Regions from separate parts of the Enterobacter wuhouensis genome, predicted to be linked through region 3. Evidence: riboswitches for the same ligand, from Rfam matches in the RefSeq annotation. Region 3 holds a riboswitch; each other region holds the start of a gene.
What was found. A riboswitch is a leader RNA that binds a small molecule or an ion and turns the genes downstream of it on or off. The one in region 3 is predicted to bind thiamine pyrophosphate.

Region 1 (2,263 bases), 2.0 Mb from region 3:
ACCGTTAGCCGCAACGCCTGTTAAAGCAGCATCCCCTTTTTTGTTGGCGGTGTCTGCCAGCACTCCGGCCAATTTGGCTTCACGGTCAACGTTTGAAATATCGCCCTTTAAGTTTCCGACATCATTCTGCAGAGTGAGGATATTAGAGCCATTTACCACGTTCTGCTGTAACGCCTGGCCTGCTTTATTGCCAGCCAGAAGTATTGCATCATCACGCAGCAAGTTTTCTTGTTTGATCTTAATAACATCGCCGTCAACGTTGGAAATACGGTCGTAATTACCTTGAGTTTGATCGCCGAATTGTTTATTAATCTGCGTTTGCGTCCAGCCTAATGAATCCTGAACGTCATCGGTACTTATAACGGCCGCCCTCGCCACATCGAATGAACCCACTAACACAACGCTTACAACAACAATTGAAACTGCAGATTTATTAAAAGCTTTCATTTGAAGAACTCACATCATTAAGGTATTAAAAAATTAATAAAATAGTTTGGGTTTCATTAAGCAGAAAGTTATGTCAGTGTCTGCTAATCGCTGCACATTCTTTTTTAGTAACGGGAATAAACTATCAATTAAAGCCAAAGTAATGATTTTGATCTAAATCATAAATGATCTGAATATACTAAGTGGTCGGGGTTGGTGCCGGGAGAATTTATTTAATGTATACATTAGGTTATTTTTGGCATGACCAGTGAAGGCCGAATGTTAAGCTATTGATGGGAATAATGTTGTTTGCCTTAATAATTTAGAGTGATTTTCTTTTTGGGTTTCGTACGAAAGAATATTTCGCATCTAATAAAACATATGACAAATCAAAAAAATATAAATATAACAAAGCCTGGAATAATAGTTTTGTAATGAGCAAATAACTATAAAAAAACACAATTAACGTAATCTCAATGTAAGCAGGATAATGAGTGAAAAACGCATAAGGATTTTCTGCCTGATAAACCCGGTGATACCTCGAAACACCTTGCACCTTGCCTACGGCCCCGGTTAAACTAGGTATTGATAGGTTAATTGATTTTAACTAATTGTTTTATAAGTAATTTGACTCGGGGTGCCCTTCTTCGTTGAAGGCTGAGAAATACCCGTATTACCTGATCTGGATAATGCCAGCGTAGGGAAGTCAGATGCCTTCCCGGTCATCGCTTCTTTCCGCACGGCAGGAGCGAAACCATGCAGCCTGACCTGCTCGATCTACACGTTTTACATCAGTTCCGTACCCATTCTCCGCTTACCCACTGTATGACTAACGACGTCGTTCAGGCCTTTACGGCCAACGTTCTGCTCGCGCTGGGCGCCTCTCCGGCGATGGTGATCGAAGCCGAAGAGGCTGAACAGTTTGCGGCGCTAGCCGATGCGCTGCTCATCAACGTCGGCACGCTGACCGCGCCGCGCGCCCAGTCGATGCGTCGTGCAATTGAAAGCGCGGTGGACGCGGGCAAACCCTGGACGCTCGACCCGGTCGCCGTAGGCGCGCTGGCGTTCCGCACCCGTTTCTGCCATCAAATCCTCACCCTCAAACCTGCAGCCATTCGCGGCAATGCGTCGGAAATTCTCGCCCTTGCCGGAATGAGCGCGGGCGGTCGCGGGGTCGATACGACCGATACCGCCTCCACGGCGCTCCCCGCAGCACAGGCGCTGGCGCGCCAGATCAATACCATCGTGGTCGTGACGGGAGAAGTGGATTACGTCACTGACGGACAGAGGATACGCACCGTTACGGGTGGCGATCCGCTAATGACCCGCGTCGTCGGCACAGGCTGCGCGCTCTCGGCAGTCGTGGCAGCCAGCTGTTCACTGCCCGGCGACCGGCTGGATAACATCGCTGCCGCCTGCGGATGGATGAAGCGTGCCGGAACGGTCGCCGTGGCGCAGTCACGCGGTCCCGGCAGCTTCGCCAGCGCGTTTCTCGACGCACTTTATACGCTGGAGGAGCAGGCATGAAGCGAATCAACGCACTCACCATTGCCGGCACCGACCCAAGCGGCGGCGCAGGCATCCAGGCTGACCTGAAAACCTTCTCCGCGCTTGGCGCATACGGCTGTTCCGTGATTACCGCGCTGGTGGCGCAAAATACGCGCGGCGTGCAGTCGGTCTACCGTATCGAACCGGATTTTGTCGCCGCGCAGCTGGATTCGGTGTTTAGCGACGTGCGCATTGATACCACCAAAATCGGCATGCTGGCCGAGACGGATATCGTCGACGCGGTGGCCGAGCGTCTTAAACGCTATCAGGTGCAAAACGTGGTGCTCGA
Region 2 (2,263 bases), 550 kb from region 3:
AACAGCAACCAGCTGAAAATCCGCGCGTTCGACGACTACTTTGGCTATCGGGCGCTGATCGACGAAGTGAACGTGTGGGTATTACCGGATCTCAATGAAGACCTGAGTTGCGGGCTGACGCTGGAAGGCCCCACCACGGGAGAAAAAGCCGTGGAGAGTCGCCTGGAGGAGGGATGCTATTATCTCCTGTTTGACCGCCGCACCCACCGTGGGGCAAATCAGGCCGTCCGCAAGTGGATCAGCCACGTGTTATCCCCTTCCAATCTGATCTACCATGCGGAAGAGCAGTACCAGACATACTGGTTCCCGGCGTACGGCCTGCTCCCTCGCTGGCACCACGCCCGCCCGACGCGCAGTGATAAACCCGCCGGGCTGGAGTCCATCACCCTGACCTACTACCGCGAGCACGTGGAGCACCGCTTTATCGCCAGAATCATGGGCAAACTGTTAGCAGCCGAGGGCGTTAAGCTGGAGATCCATGAAGTCGACTACGATGAATGGCATCGCGGCGATATCACCAGCGATATCTGGCTGAACAGCGCCAACTTCACCCTGCCGCTCGATTTCTCACTCTTTTCCCATCTGTATGAAGTCCCCCTGATCCAGCACTGCATCGACCGGGACTGGCATGAGGACGCCGCCGAATGGCGTGCAGGCGAGATGAACCTTGCCACCTGGTGCCAGCAGCTGCTGGCCGAGCAGGCGATCGTGCCGCTGATCCACCACTGGCTGATGATTCAGGGCCAGCGCAGCATGCGCGGCCTGCGGATGAATACCCTGGGCTGGTTTGATTTCAAATCCGCCTGGTTTGCACCGCCGGAGCCATAACGCTTTCGTAATATTCACCAAATCATTACAATAGCGCCGTTCTCAACGGGGTGCTGCATCACTGATGTGCGCTGAGATAATACCCGTCGAACCTGATCCGGATAACGCCGGCGAAGGGATTTGAGGCTGTCTCTCAAAATCCTTTGCCACTCAACCTTGAGGTGCAAAGTGTTAAAAAATGTTCTCCCCCTGCTGGCGCTATTTGCGCTGCCTGCTTTTGCGAAGCCCGTCCTGACGGTCTACACCTACGACTCCTTCTCTGCCGACTGGGGGCCTGGCCCGGTAGTCAAAAAAGCCTTCGAAGCCGACTGTAACTGCGAGCTGAAGTTCGTGGCGCTGGAGGACGGCGTGTCGCTGCTCAACCGTCTTCGCATGGAAGGCAAAAACAGCAAGGCCGACGTGGTGCTCGGGCTGGATAACAACCTGCTGGAAGCCGCCACGCAAACCAGGCTGTTTGCCAAAAGCGGCGTTGCGGCAGATGCCGTTAACGTGCCGGGCGGCTGGAAGAACGACACCTTTGTGCCGTTCGACTACGGCTACTTTGCGTTTGTTTACGACAAAAACAAGCTGAAAAACCCGCCGAAGAGCCTGAAAGAGCTGGTGGAAAGTGACCAGAAATGGCGCGTGATTTACGAAGATCCGCGCACCAGCACGCCGGGCCTGGGCCTGCTGCTGTGGATGCAAAAGGTCTACGGGGATAAAGCCCCCGAAGCGTGGCAGAAGCTGGCCGCCAAAACCGTCACCGTGACCAAGGGCTGGAGCGAAGCCTACGGCCTGTTCCTGAAAGGCGAAAGCGACCTGGTGCTGAGCTACACCACCTCTCCGGCCTACCACATCATCGCCGAGAAGAAAGATAACTACGCGGCGGCGAATTTTGCTGAGGGTCACTACCTTCAGGTGGAAGTGGCAGCGCGTACCGCCGCCAGCAAGCAGCCGGAACTGGCCGAGAAGTTCCTGAAATTTATGGTTTCACCGGCGTTCCAGAACGCCATTCCGACGGGCAACTGGATGTATCCGGTCACTAACGTTGCCCTGCCCGCAGGTTTCGAGCAGTTGACCAAACCTACAGCCTCGCTGGAGTTTACGCCGCAACAGGTTGCCGCGCAGCGTGCCGCATGGGTAAGTGAATGGCAACGCGCCGTCAGCCGCTGATCCCCGGCTGGTTAATTCCCGGGCTTATGGCCGCCATCCTGATGGTGGCGGTCAGCCTGGGGGCTTTTCTCGCGCTGTGGCTCAACGCGCCGGAGAGCGATCTGCTCGCGCTCTGGCACGACAGCTATCTCTGGCACGTTATCCGGTTCTCCTTCTGGCAGGCTTTTCTCTCCGCGCTGCTGTCGACGATCCCGGCCATCTTCCTCGCGAGAGCGCTGTACCGCAGACGTTTTCCCGGCCGGCAGGCGCTGCTGCGCCTGTGCGCGATGACGCTGATCCTGCC
Region 3 (2,263 bases):
CCGGCGCGATGTCGGTGGTCAATGGCCCCAGGGTGTAGAACGGCGCTTCGTGGCAGTGCTCCAGCTCTTCGGTCATGTTGCGGCGGATCATCTGCATCGGCACGTGGCCCGGGCCTTCAATCATCACCTGCACGTCATACTCCCAGGCAATTTTGGTCAGCTCGCCCAGCGTGTGCAGTTCGGCAAACTGCGCTTCGTCGTTGGCGTCGCGAATGGAGCCCGGGCGCAGGCCGTCGCCCAGCGACAGAGAAACGTCATACGCGGCGCAGATTTCGCAAATCTCGCGGAAGTGCTCGTAGAGGAAGTTTTCCTGATGATGGGACAGGCACCACTTCGCCATGATGGAACCGCCGCGCGAGACGATACCGGTCAGACGCTTAGCGGTCATCGGCACGTAGCGCAACAGCACGCCCGCGTGAATGGTGAAGTAGTCTACGCCCTGTTCGGCCTGCTCCAGCAGCGTGTCGCGGAACGCTTCCCAGGTGAGGTCTTCGGCGATGCCGTTGACCTTCTCCAGCGCCTGGTAAATCGGGACGGTGCCAATCGGGACCGGGCTGTTGCGCAGGATCCACTCGCGGGTTTCATGAATATAGCGGCCCGTGGAGAGATCCATCACCGTATCCGCGCCCCAGCGCGTTGACCAGACCAGCTTTTCCACCTCTTCTTCGATGGAGGAGGTGACGGCAGAGTTACCGATGTTCGCGTTCACCTTCACCAGGAAGTTGCGCCCAATGATCATCGGCTCGGATTCCGGGTGGTTAATGTTGGCGGGAATAATCGCGCGGCCTGCGGCCACTTCGTCACGCACAAACTCCGGCGTGATGTTTTCCGGCAGGCGCGCGCCAAAGCCTTCGCCCGGATGCTGGTGGCGCAGCACTTCGCTACGGATGCGTTCGCGGCCCATGTTTTCGCGGATGGCGATGAACTCCATCTCCGGCGTGACGATGCCCTGACGCGCGTAGTGCAGCTGGGTCACGCATTTGCCCGCTTTAGCGCGTTTTGGCGTCAGCAGGCCGGTAAAGCGCAGCGCGTCCAGCCCGTCGTCGGCCAGGCGCTCTTGGGTATAGGCAGAGCTGCGCACGTTTAGTTCTTCGCAGTCGTTACGCGCGTCAATCCACGGCTGGCGCAGCTTTGCCAGACCCTGCTGCACGTTGATGGCAACAGAGGGATCGCCATACGGCCCGGAGGTGTCATACACCGGCACGGCCTCGTTGTCTTCAAACTGCGGGTTCTCTTTGCTGCCGCCGATAAGCGTCGGGCTGAGCTGGATTTCGCGCATCGGTACGCGGATATCGGCCTGCGAGCCGGAAATGTAGATACGCTTTGAGTTAGGGAAAGCGGTGCCTTCCAGGGTGTCGATGAAGCGTTGGGCGTGCGCGCGCTGTTCGCGGCGGGTCAGTTTAGCGGTAGACATAGCTCATTCCAAAAGTGAAGGACATGGCTTGTCAGACGACGGATGAAGCAAGAGGAGATCGCCCTTGGGCGATACAACAGCTTTTGACTCTTGTTCCCTTCGCAGGTATTAGCCTGATCAGGTTCCGCGGATCCCGAATTAACGGTCTCAGCCCGTGCTTACGCACTGGGCACTCCGACAAGAAAAATCCCCCTCATGAGAGGGGCGAATGTTTGTAAACTACTCGTTAACGATTAAGAACTCAAGCAGGGCGCACGACGTTCTCTTCGCTGTTGACGTTCAAATCATTGTCCAGCGCGAGAGAGATTAGTTTGTCTTCCAGCGTGAATCGCTCTTCCAGCGCTTCGCCGAGATCGGACAGCGCCTGCTGAAACTCGAGATAGTTGTCATGATCGATGGCGTTCTCGAGCGTGGAATCGTAGTAATCCATGATCCGCTGGGTATTGGCTTCCAGCTGCGGATAAAGTTTGGTCGCCGTTAAATACGGGCTTGTGCCTTCCATTTCGCCGATAATGCGTTCATAAATATTGAAATGGCCGTCGGACAGGTAGTCGACCAGGCTCTGACAAAAATCGTCCAGCGCTTTTTCATTCAGTCGCATATACGATTCTTTGCCAGGCTTAATACCGACCAGATTGTAATAAGCCACGAGCAGATGCTTGCGTACATGTAGCCAGCGATCCACCAGTTTGTTACTTCCTCCAACGCGCTCAGTCAGGCTTTCTAGCTGGTTTAACATGTTCGACTCCAGAAGGTTTAGAATTGAATCTGCTTACCCAAAATGTAACCACAATGCTAACAACATGTCAGTGAAGCGAAGGTAGTGCAATAGATATGGATCGTATTATT

Region 1: linked by a shared signal. The riboswitch ahead of thiM (hydroxyethylthiazole kinase) and the one ahead of thiC (phosphomethylpyrimidine synthase ThiC) in region 3 are both predicted to bind thiamine pyrophosphate.
Region 2: linked by a shared signal. The riboswitch ahead of thiB (thiamine ABC transporter substrate binding subunit) and the one ahead of thiC (phosphomethylpyrimidine synthase ThiC) in region 3 are both predicted to bind thiamine pyrophosphate.

The regions. Positions count from the first base shown of each region.
Region 1 covers NZ_CP142124.1:3,092,194-3,094,456, reverse strand. Annotated here, with positions in the region: gene VPX56_RS14825 (YadA C-terminal domain-containing protein) at 1-447, opposite strand, end outside; TPP riboswitch at 1,050-1,147, shown strand; gene thiM (hydroxyethylthiazole kinase) at 1,183-1,953, shown strand; gene thiD (bifunctional hydroxymethylpyrimidine kinase/phosphomethylpyrimidine kinase) at 1,950-2,263, shown strand, end outside.
Region 2 covers NZ_CP142124.1:842,145-844,407, reverse strand. Annotated here, with positions in the region: gene sgrR (HTH-type transcriptional regulator SgrR) at 1-828, shown strand, start outside; TPP riboswitch at 865-965, shown strand; gene thiB (thiamine ABC transporter substrate binding subunit) at 997-1,980, shown strand; gene thiP (thiamine/thiamine pyrophosphate ABC transporter permease ThiP) at 1,956-2,263, shown strand, end outside.
Region 3 covers NZ_CP142124.1:297,083-299,345, forward strand. Annotated here, with positions in the region: gene thiC (phosphomethylpyrimidine synthase ThiC) at 1-1,414, opposite strand, end outside; TPP riboswitch at 1,492-1,601, opposite strand; gene rsd (sigma D regulator) at 1,656-2,153, opposite strand; gene nudC (NAD(+) diphosphatase) at 2,249-2,263, shown strand, end outside.